2 regions of the Moorella sp. E308F genome follow, and region 1 is predicted to be linked to the other one. Evidence: riboswitches for the same ligand, from Rfam matches in the RefSeq annotation. Region 1 holds a riboswitch; the other holds the start of a gene.
The links. Region 1 has a riboswitch for molybdenum cofactor ahead of modA (molybdate ABC transporter substrate-binding protein). Riboswitches for the same ligand answer to the same signal wherever they lie in the genome.

Region 1 (7,696 bases):
TGAGATGCTAAACCAGATGAGCCCTGCAGTACGCCGGTTGCTAATGGAACCCCAGGTACAATCTGTATTGCGCCTGGTGTGTAATTGTACCGAGGATGAACTCCGTTTTATCCTCAATTTTATCCAGCTCTATAAACGCTGCCACTAACCTAAAGACGGAGCCGGGTGATAATATCCTGGAGGATGGTCGCCGAGTGCCTGAGGGCAGCCAGTTCCCCGGTTCCCAGGGGAATGGCCAGGACCTTTTCCCGCCCCTGGCTGCCTACCACACAGGGGAGACTTAAGGCCACCTCACCCTCGAGACCGTAAAGATCGCGGATGACGCTGGAAACGGTGAGGACGCTTTTCTCATCCCGGAGGATACTTTCGGTAATTCGACTTAAAGCCAGGGCTACACCATAAGCAGTAGCCCCTTTGCGTTCGATGATCGTATAGGCAGCCTCCTTGACCTGGCGGCTTATTTCAATACGGAAGGCATCTTCTTCTATAGTACCGTCCAGAAGGTAAAACTCCTCCAGGTATACCCCGGCCACATTGGCTAAACTCCAAACGGGCACTTCGGTATCACCATGCTCGCCGATTACATAGGCATGGATATTGCGGGGGTCGACGTGGAGGTGCCGGCTCAAAAGGTGGCGAAAACGGGCGCTATCCAGGACAGTCCCTGAGCCCAGGACCTTGGTCTCTGGTAGCCCCGAGAGTTTCCAGGCCACATAGGTAAGGACATCAACCGGGTTGGCAACCATAATGATTAAAGCATCCGGGCAGTGCTGCAAAAGGGGCGGCAGGGCCTCGCGGACAATGGCCGTATTGCGGTGCACCAGGTCCAGGCGGGTTTCCCCGGGCTGCTGGTTAGCACCGGCGGTGAAAATAATAATACGAGCACCGGCACAGTCGGCCGGGTTCCCGGCATAAATTTTTACGGGGCGGATTAAAGTGGCCGCGTGGGCGAGGTCCATGGCTTCCCCTTCAGCCCGGGCGCGGTTAATGTCGACGAGGACTATTTCTTTGACGATAGGGCTGAAGAGGAGGGCAAAAGCGGTACTGGCGCCAACATAGCCAGCGCCGATGATGGCTACCTTGGCAGGACCCTGCAAGGGCATAATATCACCTCCACGTATATTTTCCACTGTTACTAGGAGGGTTATACGGCAGCTGGAGCTATAAATTATGAACCTCAATTACTGGTTAACTTTTATTACCACAGTAGAAAAAGGCACCCTTTCCGCGGCAGCCGAGGATCTGCACCTTACCCAACCGGCGGTTAGCAAACAGCTTCAGGCCCTGGAGGATTACTACGGCGCGCGTTTGCTTGAACGCCGGGGCCGCGAAGTACGGCTGACGGCGGCCGGGGAGATTTGTTACCGGCATGCTAAAGCTATTGCCCGCCACCTGGAACAAAGCCGGCGGGAACTGGCAGAACTGACCCGGTTGGTGAAGGGCCGTTTGCTTCTTGGAGCCAGCACTACGCCGGGCCAGTATATCCTGCCCCGGCTGATTGGTAGTTTCCGGCGGGAATATCCCCGGGTGGAAGTCGTGGTAGAGATTGCCGACTCCCAGGAAGTGATCCGGCGCCTGCAGGATGGAGAAATCGACCTTGGGGTTGTCGGCGTCGGGGGCCGAGTCCGTAGCCTTTCCTATAGCCGTCTGGTAGAGGATGAACTGGTCCTCATTGTTCCCCCGGGGCACCGCCTGGCCGGGGTTAAAGTTGCAACTCCCCGGGATTTACAGGGCGAGGCCCTGGTCTGGCGGGAGGCCGGTTCGGGTACCCGCAAGGTGGTGGAAGAACGCCTGCAGAAAGCCGGTTTCACCGTTGATTCTTCCCAGATCGTCATGGAGCTGGGGAGTACGGAAGCCATTGTCAGTGCCGTGGAGGCCGGCCTTGGTATTTCCCTGGTCACCTGCTGGGCGGTGGAAAAAAGCGTCAAACTCGGCCGTCTCTTTACTGTTCCCCTCCAGGGTGTAAATTTAAAGCGCGATTTGTACCTGGTGCGGCGTCGCCAGCTTTTAAGCCCGGCAGCCGAGGCCTTTACCTGTTTTTTGGAAAAACATCATCTTCAGCTACCGTTACCTGTTAATAGTTAATCGGGACTAAAAGGACTATCAATATCTTGACGGGACAAAGGGATAAGAGTATGATAAAATAAAATTACATACCATCTCCGAGCCGGTATCACCTAAGGGCCACCAGCCTATGGGACACCGGCCTGGGTCGTCAGTACCCACGGGGTAGGTCGGGAAACGGGCCTGCCTCCCCTTGCTCGGAAAGGAGATGCGGCGTGGCAGGGCATTGACGCCCCGGCATCCTTTGCGAGCCGGGGCATTTACTTATTTAGGGCCGGCAGGCTCATAAAATTTGCGGGAGGTTGATTAACTTTGAGACGAATCTTGAAGATAGTAGTCATTACTATGCTGGCACTTCTTTTTTTAACTGGTTGTACCTCGCAAAAGGAAAGCGTAAACGCGGCCAGGCAAGGAGAAACTAAAGAGCTGCAAATTTTTGCCGGGGCCGCCAGTAAACCTCCCCTGGAGGAGATTGCTACGCTTTTTTGGCAAAAGTACGGTGTTAAGGTAAACCTTACCTTTGGCGGTTCGGGTTCTGTTCTTTCCCAGATGAAATTATCCCGCCGGGGCGATATTTACATCCCCGGTTCTTCTGATTTTATGGAAATGGCCAAGAAAGAGGGCGTTGTGGATCCCCAAACCGAACAGATACTGGTTTACCTTATACCGGCTATTAATGTGCCCAGGGGCAACCCGCAAGGGATCCGGTCTTTAAACGATCTAGCCCGTCCCGGGGTGCGGGTGGGCCTGGCACGTCCCGATACAGTCTGCGTAGGCCTTTACGGGGTAGAGGTCTTGGAGAAAGCCGGCCTGGCTGACAAGGTCAAAAAGAATATTGTTACTTATGCGGAAAGCTGCGAGAAAACAGCCAATCTGGTAGCCCTAAAGCAAGTAGACGCCGTTTTGGGCTGGGATGTCTTCCAAAAATGGGACCCGGCCAAGATTGAAACAATCTATTTGCCGCCGGAACAGGTAACCCGCATTGGTTATATTCCCGCAGCCATCTCCAGCTTTTCCCAGCAAAAGGAGCTGGCCGCCTTATTTTTGACTTTTCTCACCTCAGAAGAAGGCAAAGAAGTTTTCCGGAAATACGGTTACCTGGGAAGCATTGAAGAAGCGCGTAAATTTGCCCCGGAGGCGCCGGTTGGGGGCGAATACCAGTTGCCTGCAGACTGGAGGTAAGCTACCAGGCCAGGGTTTTAGAAATGAGGGTGAAGAAGGAAAGTGGGCGGGAAAAAAATTGCCGCTAAGGCCTTTACCATGGCTTTCAGCGGCCTTCTTACCATGGTGTCGATGTATATCTTACTACTTTTATTCTCCCAGGTTAGCTATTTGAACAAAGAAGTACTTCTCAGCAGTCTAAAAGATAGAGAGGTTCATTTTGCCCTGGCCCTCTCTTTAGAATCGGCCCTTATAGTGGCTACGCTGGCCCTTTTAGTTGGCATACCTGCCGGTTATGCCCTGTCGCGCTTCAGCGTGCCGGCTAAAGCGGTTATTGATACCATTATGGATCTGCCGGTGGTTATCTCACCCGTTGCCCTAGGGGCGATACTGCTAATTTTTTTTAATACGGCTCCAGGATTGTTTTTTCAGGAGCATTTTTTCCCGGTAGTTTTTAACGTAACCGGCATTATTGTCGCCCAGGCCACCATTGTCATTTTTCTGGCCATTCGTTTGATGAAATCCATTTTTGACTCTATAGACCCGGCCTATGAAATGGCGGCCCGGGTCCTGGGGGAAAGCAGGAGCGGGGCCTTTTGGCGAGTGACTTTGCCCATGGCCAGACCGGGTATTATGGCTACCTTTATACTCTCCTGGGCCCGGGCCCTGGGTGAGTTTGGCGCCACAGTTACCTTGGCAGGAGCTACCAAGATGAAAACCGAGACCTTACCGATTGCCATTTATTTAAATCTCTCTTCTGTAAAAATTGAAAAGGCAGTGGCCCTGGTAAGCATTATAGTTCTGATGGCCTTTTTAATTCTCCTGGCTTTACGTTTACTGACGGATAAAGGAGCATTGTACCAGTGATCCACGTTGAAAATCTAACCGTAGCTGGCCCCGGTTTTTACCTGGACGATATTTCCTTCAAGGTAAACAAAGCCGAATATCTGATTATTCTAGGGCCGTCCGGTGCCGGGAAGACGGTACTGTTAGATACTCTGGCAGGCCTTAAAAAACCCCAGAAAGGCAGGATACTCTTTGCCGGCCGGGACGTTACCCGTGCTTTGCCGGAAGAACGGAAGATTGGTTATATTCAACAAAACCTTGCTTTATTTCCTCACCTTTCTGTCATGGAAAACATCACCTTTGGCGCCCGTCCCAACCGGATCCCGCCTGCCAGGGCCGGCGAGCGAGCCAGGGAATTAGCGGCACTCCTTGGCATTGAACACCTTTTAAGCCGTGCCAATCCCCTGACTTTAAGCGGCGGTGAAAAACAGCGGGTGGCCCTGGCCAGGACCCTGCTGGTAGAACCTGATATTATATTGATGGACGAACCCTTTTCTGCCCTTGATAGTTTTACCAGAAGGCAGTTGATTTTTTTACTCCCGGAGATTTTTGCTCAATTCCAGGTCACGGTTATCCATGTCACCCATGACCTCCAGGAAGCCTTTCTCCTGGGGGATAAAATTGCCGTTTTAATTGACGGGCGCCTGCACCAGATAGGCAGCCGGGACGAGATTTACCGCCGGCCGGCCACCCTGGCCGTAGCCAGGTTATTATTAAACCGGAATACCTTGAGCGGCAGGGTGATAGACTTTTCCACCGGTGAAATTGTCGCCCGTATTGAGGAAGGGCTTGATTTTAAATTGCCGGCAACTCCCCATATACAGCCGGGCGATAAAATTCATTTTGGCATCAACCCGCGGGAAATAGTTATTATTCGCCCCGACCGTCCCCTGACGCCGAGGGTGCGGTCTAATATTTTTCCAGCCACTGTACGGCGGATTTTTGACCAGTATGGTAGTTACTTATTGTTCTTAGATCTTGCCGGTACAGGAATAGAGATTGAATTGGAGCTTCCAAGTTATATTTACCATGATATGGCTATCAGCATAGGTAACAACGTGACTGTATCTTTAAAAAAAGATTCTTTCTGGGTTTTACCGGCAGATAAAGAAGGATAATCTGGCAGTAGAATCTAAGGTAAGATTGCAATAACATATTTATTCAAATATAATCATTTTAAAACCAGGAACCACCTTACCGGAGGCGCAACTTGCAATGTATGAAGCAGCCGGGATCGTCCTGGCAGGAGGCAAAAGTACCCGTATGGGTACCAATAAAGCCCTCCTGCCCCTGGGGAAGGAATCCATGCTGGCCACGGTCGTGGCAGCTTTACGGCCGTTATTTTCTGACATAATCGTTGTCACCAATACCCCGGAACTGTACCGGGACTTAAAGGCGCGCCTGGTCCCGGATGTTATCCCCGGCCGGGGACCTTTAAGCGGTTTCCATGCCGGCCTCTTGGCTTCAACTTATCGATACAACTTTATCGTGGCCTGCGATATGCCTTTCCTGCAACCGAGTTTTATAATGTATCTCCTTGAACAGGCTCCGGGTTACGATGTGGTAGTGCCGCGCCGGGGTGAGTACCTGCAGCCCCTGCACGCCGTTTATTCCCGGGATTGTTTAAAAGCCATTGAAGATTGCCTGATAGAGGGAAAATATAAGGCCTTTGCCTTTTATCCCCGGGTAAAGGTGCGTTATGTGGACGTTGACCGGCTGGTTGGTTCCAATGACCCCGAGAAGATTTTCTTCAATATCAACACCCCGGACGACCTGGCCCGGGCGCGGCGCATGCTGCGGGACAGCACCACCTCCGGTGAAGTGCAGCCTTGATAGCACGAGAGGAATAAATTCGTCTATTCCTGGCGAAAGGATGCAACGCAATGCCACCTTTATCCCTGGAGGTAGCCCGGGCGATGTTACTGACCGGGTTAAAACCGCCCGGCCGGGTTAAAGTAAGACTGGAGGAGGCTGCCGGACGGGTCCTGGCGGTAGCGGTAACAGCCCCGGGGCCCTTTCCACCTTTTCCCCGTGCCCTGGTCGACGGCTACGCCGTGGGGCCGCCGCTCCCCGCCTCCGCTACCATCCCCGCCGGGTCTGCTGATCCGGGGGCAATCTACCGCCTGGTGGGGACGGTTCCGGCCGGCAGCAATCCCGGCATCACCTTAAGTCCGGGGACGGCGGCAGCCATTTTTACCGGTGCCCGTCCTCCGGCAGGGACGGTGGCCATTATTCCCCGGGAGCTGGTAAAACAGCGGGGAGAATTTATCAGCATACCCGGCCTGCCTTCCGGCAGCTATCTGGAACCGGCCGGAGCCGAAGTGAAAAGCGGGGAGGAGATACTGGCCGCCGGTACCACCCTGGGACCCGCGGAAATCGGCCTTCTAGCCGCCCTGGGTTTGCGGGAAGTGCTGGTTTACCAGCGGCCCCGGGTGATTCTGGCCGCCACCGGAAGCGAGTTGTTGGACCCGGCCGGTCCAGGGAAAAGTCTCCCGGGTGACAATCAGGCAGGGAACCCTCCTAACCGCATGGCAGATTATCCTGATGTCAATGTTCCTCCCTATATATATAGCAGTAACTTTTATGCCCTGGCAGCAGCCGTAGAAGCCTCCGGCGGCCAGGCAATATCCTTGGGCCTTTTAGCCGACAACCTGGAAGAACAGGTAAAGGCCTACCGTTGGGGACTGCAGGAAGGGGATCTGCTTCTGACCACCGGCGGCGCCGGCGGCAGCCCCTTTGACTTTACACCTGCTGCCTTTAGCAGGACCGGGTGCGAGATACTCTTTACGGAACTGGCTATTCGCCCCGGACGACGGGTCATAGCTGCACGCTCGGGGGCAAAATTGATGCTGGGCCTGCCCGGAACGCCGCCGGCGGCCATGGTGTTGTTTTACCTCCTGGCGGTGCCAGTTATCCGAGCTCTCGGTGGCCGGGAGCCGGCACCGCTAACTTTTTTAGCTCGGCTGGGGGAAGCCATTGACCGACCGCGACCGGAACGAACCTTTCACTGGGCCCGGGCCCGGGCCTGCGGCAGTTATTGGGAGGTCACACCCTTGCCGCGTCGACCCGGCGGCATTCGCGCTGCTATAGGGGCCAACGCTTTGATTGATTTACCTCCACACGCAGCACCCGCGGCCGGGGAAGAAGTCCGGGTGATAATGATTAAGTAAAATAATGGGAATGGAGGTTTTTGTGATAACATGAGTACACCTGTTATCTCCGTAGTTGGCAAGTCCGATGTCGGGAAAACAACATTACTTACCAAACTCCTGCCGGAGTTAAAACGGCGGGGTTACCGGGTCGCTACTATTAAGCATGATACTCACGGCTTTGACATCGACCGCCCTGGTAAGGATACCTGGCGCCACGCCGAAGCCGGGGCCGACGTTGTCGTAATTTCTTCACCCAGCAAGATGGCTTTCATTGAAAAAGTTGATGCAGAGCTCCCTCTGGATGCCATTGCAGAACGCATTCAGAATGTCGATCTGATTATCACTGAAGGCTACAAGCGCGGTGACAAACCTAAGATCGAAGTCCACCGTGCGGCTGTAAGCGGCGAGCTCCTGTGTGAACCGCAAGAACTTCTGGCCGTGGCTACAGACGAGCCCCTGGCCATTGACGTCCC
Region 2 (7,696 bases), on a different contig from region 1:
CCGGTTAATTGCGTCTCTACCTGCAGCAGCGCCCCTCCAAGGGTGACGTATTTCCGGCCGCCGCGCAGGATAATATCGCTATAATAAATATTTTCCACCCCGACAAAGCGGGCAACCGCCGCCGTCCGCGGCCGAGTAAAAATTTCCTCCGGTGAGCCCACCTGGAGCAAACCGCCTCCCATGAGAACCCCGATGCGGTCGCCCAGGTATAAGGCTTCTTCAAAATCGTGGGTTACATGAACAATCAGGGTACCGGTAAACCGGTGCAGGCGCTTTAGCTCCTGCTGAAGCGTCTCCTTTGTACAGGGGTCCAGGGCTGATAGGGGTTCATCCAGTAAAAGGACCCGGGGCTTCATTATTAAAGCCCGGGCCAGGGCCACCCGCTGCTGCTCGCCGCCGCTTAAAGTATATGGAAGACGCCGGAGAAGGTGGGCGATACCAAGCAGGGACGCCACGGCTTCTAATTCCCTTTTTATCTCGCCCGGAGGTAATTTTTTGTTTTTGAGCCCGAAGACAATATTTTCCCTGACGTTTATATGGGGGAATAAGGCATAATCCTGGTAAACAAAACCAAAGCGCCTCTTTTCCGGCGGCCAGGCGGTTATATTTTCTTCCCCCAGCCATATCTCGCCGGCATCCGGCGCGTGCATGCCGGCAATAACCTCCAGGAGAACGGTTTTGCCGGCACCCGTCGGCCCCAGGATAACGAAGTATTCTTCCGGAAAGACTTCTAGAGATATATCCCGGAGTTGAAACTCGCCTATCTTTTTAGTTATCCGGAATAGCCGCAGCGAACGCCCAGACAATCGTTCTTTCACAGGCCCGGCACCCGCTCGTACAGCTTTACTCCTGCCCGTTCAAAAACGGCCAGGGAAATCACGGCGATCAGGATCAGGATGGCAGCCGAAGCCATCAGGGCCTCCATGTCGCCGGTAGCCATATTTAAGTAAAGGGAGATGGGCAGGGTTTCCGTTTTAAACCTGGTGGCGCCGGCCAGCATAAGCACCGCCCCAAATTCCCCCAGGGCTTTACCCCAGGTAAGAACCAGGCCGGCAAGGATATTATTACGTATTAACGGTAACGTCACCTTCAGAAAAGCCCGGGACGGGGTACAGCCCAGGGTCCTGGCCACATATTCCAGGCGGATATCCACGGCCTCGATAGCAGCCTTTAGAACGGTAATCAGGGAAGGAAGATTGACGAAAAATTGGGCCAGGATAATCCCGGGTACGGTAAACACAAAACGTAAACCCATCCTGGTTAGGATTTCGCCAAAGGTCGTAGTGCCAAAAAGCAGGAGCAGGCAAACGCCGGAGACAACTGGCGGCAGGGTTAAAGGGATTCTTAAAAGATTGGCTGCTATACCCTGGCCCGGCAGGTTGTAGCGGGCCAGGGTATAGGCCACCGGCATAGCTACCAGCAGGCAGGCGGTTGTTGAAACTATAGATGTTATCAGGCTGAGCCTGATGGCGAAGACCAGTTCCGGCGCCTTCAGAGAGGCAGGAATGTAAGGAATACCCCTTATCAGCACAGTACTTACGGCTGCTAAAATAAAGAGCACTACCATTGAAGTTATCAACACGTTAACCATTTTAAAAAGTTTTGCCCCCAAGGTTTTCCCCCCTGAAACCTCACGGGTTAACCGGCTTGTAACCCCATTTTTGCCAAATCTGGTAGGCCGGTGGTGAAGTTATAAATTCGGCCAGCTGTTGGGCCAGCTCCTTGTCTTCAGAACAATTCAGCACTGCCACAGGTACTGTTTTGACGTAATCCTTTAGTTCGGGTACTGGCACCAGATCGAGCCTGTCTTTTGCCCCCTGGTAATTTTCCTCCCAGATGACGGCGGCGTCGGCTTGTTTGGTGCTTAAATATACCACCAGTTCGTTTACCGTCGGCGTCCTGACCACCACATTTTTATTGACTGCCTCCAGAAGGCCGTGCTTTTGCAAGAGCTGGTCGGCCAGCTTGCCGATAGGATTGGCCTGGGGATCACCCAGGGCTACTTTCACTCCCGGCCGCCCCAGATCGGCTAATTTGTGGATGCCGGCAGGGTTGCCCTTCGGTACCGCCAGCACCGGGATGTGATAAACAACATTCTTTTCCCATGCTACCAGGTTTTTCTCTTTAATAGGCTTTAATTCCGCTATATCCCCCGGCAGGTAGACGTCTCCCTGCCCGGTTAACAGGATCTGGTTGTTGAGCTGGGCCGCGCCGCCAAAGGTATAGGTAACCTTTATCCCTGCTTTGGCTTGAAAGGCGGCACCAATTTCCTCGACCGGGTTTTTGAGGCCGGCGCCGCTATAGACTAAAAGGGAGCGCCCGGCAGCGTTGTCCGCCTCCTTATTATTACCTCCCAGCTGGCTTTGGCTTTTACCGCAGCCGGCCAGCACCAGCAACCCAAATAATAGTAAGCCCAATAATAATGTTACAGATTTTGCAAGCCTCACTGTTGTTTCCTCCTCCATTCCAACAATCAATGCCCAAAAGAACAATACTGCTCGTAACCGGCCAGGCGGGCAATACCGCTGATGGTTACCCCGTAAAAGATAACCGGTTTCCGGCCCACTATCGCTGTCAGGGTATCATTTACCGCTGTCGTACCGGTCGCCAGTACCAGGTCGCTCCATTCAATAATTTCCTCTGTATACCGGGCGTCTTCTATCATAACCCCGTTTTTGCGCTGACCGACATTATCCGGGTCCAGGTCGGTTACCCGGATGGGAAAATGACCGGCCAGGCTGGCCACCATGGCCGGCTGCAGGCCGATAAAAGCAATCCGGGGGTTGCCGAAACGCTCCCGGACATATTCTACCAGGCGGGCAGCACACAGCCCCGGTTCTTGATCACGGCAGTGGATGGTCTTGTCTACCAGCTTGAAATGCCGCATCACGGCGTTCAGGGTGGCTATAAATATGGCCCGTTCGTAGTTGTTACGCAGTGGTAGGGAAAGGACATCCTTCAGGGTGCCCTGGTAATTCCCCGGCATATCGGTATATGCCTGCCCCACCGCGCCAGCAAAGGTGGCCTGGAGCATCACTTCTTTACCTTTCAAGAGAGGGAAGTCCTGGCGTTCCGGCCGGCCGATGGCTTCTTCAGGCGTGAGGGGTCGGGCGCTGACCACCTGGATTTCTTCCTCACCGCTCAGGTGCCTGTCTTTTACCAGCCTGTAAAATTTTTCTCTGATGCCTTCTAAGAAATGCATCGAAGCTATCTCCTTTCCTGTTAATCAGCAATAAATTAAAAACCCCGTCTCCACGGCGGAGCGGGGTTTAACTTAAAAAGCGAGAGCTCTCTTATAGCCAACCCCCTCCTTTTCAATACCTGGAAGGCATACCCGTTTCCCGGTACACCCCGTGGACCAGCGGTCCAGGCCAACCTGCCATGGGTTATTCCTTTAGGCAGGATGGCTCGGAGGATGTAAATATTTAAGCATATGTTCTTTATATTATTCGCTGTAAGATAGCAAATTCCTGCCGGTAGTTCTAATTTTATAATACCGCCTAAAACAGATTCCCTGGTGCTGCTGTGGGAGGTGGCAAACAGAGTAAAAAATAACCCCTGGCATCTATTCTATACCAGGGATTTCATATTGAAGGAAGCCAATTTAGCTTTTATTGGGGGTCAACAATAGCCGGTAGCCACCGGCCATCTTTTCCACCTGAACCTGATAACCCCGGTTTTCTGCCAGGCGGGATACGTTTTCTTTGGTGGTCTCGTTATCGGTCAATACTGCCAGGGTTTGGCCCGGGTTTTGTTCCATGGCCTTTTTCGTCTTTACTACAGGTATGGGACAGGAAAGCCCGCGCACATCAACTTCCACCATAAAAACATCTCCTCCTTTTATTCTGAAGTTACCTCGTGCAAATACCGCTCCAGCTGCAGAGATTTTCCCTGAAAACGACTGGCAACTGGTCGATGATTTCAGCAACACTGGTGGCAGGCGTCGGGTTTGCCCTCTGGCCTGCTACCCGGTTGGCTTTTGCGCTGATGCTGGCCGCCTGGTCCGGATCCAGTTCAGCATAAGCAAAAGCAGTGACCATACCGGTGATGGTATCGCCCGTGCCGCCTATGCACTCCATTTGGGGGATATCCGGCTCTTTAATCTCATCAACGATAACCCCATCTTTTACTATATAATCGACAGCTCCTTTAACCAGGAGGCATTTGGCCGCACCCCCGTTAGCATAAGCGTGTTTAATTAGTTCTGGTACGCGGGCGAAGGCATCCTCGAACAGATGGCGGCTGATATAAGCCGGGTGAACGGCTTCCGGGTCGGCCAGGAAAGCAATTTCACTGGGGTCCGGGGTGAAAATATCAAAGTGGGGCGCTACACCTGCCGCCTTTGCCGCATACATGGAGCCGGCATCGGCAATTAGCACCGGCCGGGGGCGGCATTTTTCTACTGCGGTATAGAGCTTTTGCATTAACGTAACGATGGGTAGACAATAATGGAGAGCTAAAACCCTGGGCGCCAGCTCCTCTATATGTTCTATTAGATACTGATAAATCAACCTGCTTCCTTTTCCTGTGCCAATATCGCCTGCCAGCAATACCCGGGGCGGTTCCAGCCCGAGGTGACAGGTAGTGGCCAGAGCCGCACTTACCATGGCCATTGTCCCCTGGGTACAGGGCAAATAATGGCCGTCGACCCGAAGTTTTTCTCCTTCCTTTTCCACCCGGCCAAGGATCAGGGGCATGTCTGTTACTGGGACGGTCCCGGCAATAAGCATCAATTGAGCGCTACCCCTTTCCAAATTTCTAAAGCCTTTTCCAGGGCGCGGTCGAGCATCAGGGCGCACAGGGTACGGCCTTCGTCCTTGGGCCGGGGGGCTGCAGCCAGGTGGGTGCCCACCAGCCTGGTATAAAGATAGGGGATATCGGGACACCCTCCACCGGAAATATTAACTATCACACCTGTCTTTATATCAAAAACAAGTTTCATATTACCTAACTTTATCATAATGTGCTCGGCAAACCGGGTTACTTTTTCTACCTGTAGGGGTTCCATCTCGCCCTTGAAGGGATAAATACCCATGAAGGACACCCTGCCGGTAAGGGTCCTGGCTACTGCCGTTTGCTCGACCAGGTCGATTTCCAGGGCCAGGTCGCAGCCTTTGCGCATATCGGGCGGGGGCGCTACCAGTTTGCAGTCGAAGCCGGCTTTTTTCAACACCTTTTCGGCTTTCATAGCTTCCTCCACCGTAGTGAAAATCACCAAACCCCTGGCGTCAGCAGTTCCGGCCCGGGCCTCTAAGCTTTTTTTCAGCCAGCTTAAAACCATTTGGCATTCCCCCGCTTATTACGTTAATCTAGACTCTCCCGCATAAAGAACCCGACGCCGGCGGCGAAAACCAGACCTATTATTACAGCTGTGGGCCCGAAGGGGCCGGGGCCCTGGGGGCTAGAGGCAATTTGGAAATTGTGGGCAAAGGCAGCCCCTGCCAGCATGCCCATTATAACCACTCCCGCGTCGGTGTCACCTTCACCGGCGAGAACTGTTTGCCGTAATGGACAGCCGCCCAGCAAGGTAGCGGTAAGTCCGGCCAGGGCCATTCCTAAAAAATTCCATAATTGATTTGTATGGGCCACGGGCTGGCCCGCAAAACCTATGTTAATTTTACCAAGGATGGCGTTAACTACAAGAGCCCCCGCAAAAAAGGCCGCGATGCCACTGAAGAGGTAGGTATCCTTTACCAGGAAAAGATCGCGCCAGCCGCCGACAAAACACATCCTGGTTCTCTGGGCTAAAAAACCGATAATTAAACCTGCCGCCAGGGATACTCCCAACAGGGCATGGGCAGCGCCGGGGCCTTCCTTGCTGAAGAAAATAAATGAGGGTTTGGCAATAGCAAGAAGGAGCAACCCCAGCATAAAGAGCGGCATCAACCAGCCGGCCGCTGTATAGGTAGATTGCCAGCGGCCCAAGTTGAAACCTTTCTTAAGAAAATAAATGCCCACCAGGGCGCCTGCCACTACCCCCGCCAAGCCGGCGACAGCGTTCAAGTCACCGCCGGCAAGGCGCAATACAGCCCTTACCGGGCATCCTAAAAACACCAGGGCACCTATCATGAAAAAGGCGCCCAAAAAGAACCGCACCAGGGGTGCTGAGCCACCGCGGGCCCGGAATTCACCGAAAACAATGGCGGACAGGAAGGCCCCTAAAGCGATCCCCATAATTTCCGGCCGCAAATACTGGACTATCGCTGCCCGGTGCAGACCCAGGGCGCCGGCAATGTCCCGGTAGAAACAGGCGATACAAATGCCCATATTGGCGGGATTGCCAAGGTAGCTCATAAAGGCTGCCAGGGCACCGCCAACAAACCCTGCCATAATCATGAAGTTTTTTGGTGAAAAAACCCTATTCATTTATTTAAAACACCTCCGGTTATAAAATTAATAGGGATAAATATAAAATGATTAAAGGATTTGCCACCCCCCCTTGCCTCCTTTTATTCGATCGGTATATTGGTCACTTGTCTATAACCATTTCTATCCGCCGGAAGGATATTCCTTCATATTTTATATGACTTTTTGTTATACCTATGAAACAAAACAGAGCTCTAAAAATAAAAAATGGTTCAGAGACCTTTTAAACAAACTCTAAAAGGGTCTCTGAACCGTACAAAAAATCCTGCTGGTAGTTTAGCGATTACTCATACCTCGCCTTGAACCCAGATGCCAGGTAATAATCAAGACCCTCGTCAATCTCTATTTCCGTTAACCCGGCAGCTACCAGCATACCCATCATTTCGTTGCCCGGCGGGATCTGGTCCCCGGCTATAACGCCCCCCAGGGATCTATGCAAATTATTTATGGTTTCCCTTGCTTTCGTATGGCAGATAACCACCCGCCCGCCTGGTTTCAACACCCGGGCCATCTCTTTTAAGGCCTTAAGTTTATGGGGAAAATGGGGGAAAGCCGAGTTGCAGATAACCTCGTCGAAAGTAGCATCCGGATAGGGTATGGAAACAACGTCGGCGCAAATGAACTCCACATTAGCGGGGAACCCTTTACTTTGCGCCCGTTCCAGCATGGCCTCGGCTATATCCAGGGCCACTATCCGGCCAGCAGGGCCTACGGCAGCCAGTAAATAGGGAATTAATATCCCTGTGCCGCAACCCACATCTAACACCGTGCTGCCGGGAGCAATGTTCAATCCTTTAATAATTGTTTCCAGCTTGGCTTTTTCTTCCGGCGCACACAGGCTGTCCCAAATATCAGCCTTGCTGTTAAAATACTCGCGGTGGGTAAGCATATAACTCCCTCCTGCGCTCGCATATTGTTTTAACCCGCAATCACTCATTTTCTTGCCACTGTTTTACCTTGCGTTTCGGGGAGAAAATTGTTGCCAGGACAAAAATAACCGCCGAAGTAAGGACTATCGCCGCCCCGCTGGGAACATCCAGGATATATGAAACACCAAGCCCGGCCCAGCAGGAAAGGACACCAAAAAGCGCCGCCAGGAAGAACATGCGTTTCAAGCTATAGGTGAGTTGGTAAGCAGCGGCTGCCGGATTTAAAATCAGATTAAAAATTAACAGCCCGCCAATGCTGCGCAGGGAAGCGGTTACCGTTGCTCCGGTAAGAAAAAGGATACTGTAAAAGATGGCGTCGGCAGGTATGCCTACCGCCCGGGCCATTTCCCGGTGAAAGATAACCGCCTGGATCTCTTTAAAAAACATGACAACCAGCCCGG

Region 2: linked by a shared signal. The riboswitch ahead of E308F_RS00175 (Rossmann-like domain-containing protein) and the one ahead of modA (molybdate ABC transporter substrate-binding protein) in region 1 are both predicted to bind molybdenum cofactor.

What each region holds. Positions count from the first base shown of each region.
Region 1 covers NZ_BJKN01000002.1:1,200,899-1,208,594, reverse strand. The annotation lists gene E308F_RS12555 (helix-turn-helix domain-containing protein) at 1-148, shown strand, start outside; gene E308F_RS12550 (L-lactate dehydrogenase) at 150-1,103, opposite strand; gene E308F_RS12545 (selenium metabolism-associated LysR family transcriptional regulator) at 1,171-2,085, shown strand; molybdenum cofactor riboswitch at 2,149-2,288, shown strand; gene modA (molybdate ABC transporter substrate-binding protein) at 2,377-3,246, shown strand; gene E308F_RS12535 (ABC transporter permease) at 3,289-4,092, shown strand; gene E308F_RS12530 (ABC transporter ATP-binding protein) at 4,089-5,189, shown strand; gene mobA (molybdenum cofactor guanylyltransferase) at 5,287-5,904, shown strand; gene E308F_RS12520 (molybdopterin molybdotransferase MoeA) at 5,955-7,241, shown strand; gene mobB (molybdopterin-guanine dinucleotide biosynthesis protein B) at 7,272-7,696, shown strand, end outside.
Region 2 covers NZ_BJKN01000001.1:22,522-30,217, forward strand. The annotation lists gene E308F_RS00160 (ABC transporter ATP-binding protein) at 1-818, opposite strand, end outside; gene E308F_RS00165 (ABC transporter permease) at 815-1,612, opposite strand; gene modA (molybdate ABC transporter substrate-binding protein) at 1,632-2,417, opposite strand; gene E308F_RS00175 (Rossmann-like domain-containing protein) at 2,474-3,202, opposite strand; molybdenum cofactor riboswitch at 3,291-3,426, opposite strand; gene E308F_RS00180 (sulfurtransferase TusA family protein) at 3,605-3,823, opposite strand; gene E308F_RS00185 (NAD(P)H-hydrate dehydratase) at 3,852-4,730, opposite strand; gene E308F_RS00190 (DUF3343 domain-containing protein) at 4,730-5,281, opposite strand; gene yedE (YedE family putative selenium transporter) at 5,305-6,366, opposite strand; gene E308F_RS00200 (class I SAM-dependent methyltransferase) at 6,650-7,255, opposite strand; gene E308F_RS00205 (metal ABC transporter permease) at 7,296-7,696, opposite strand, start outside.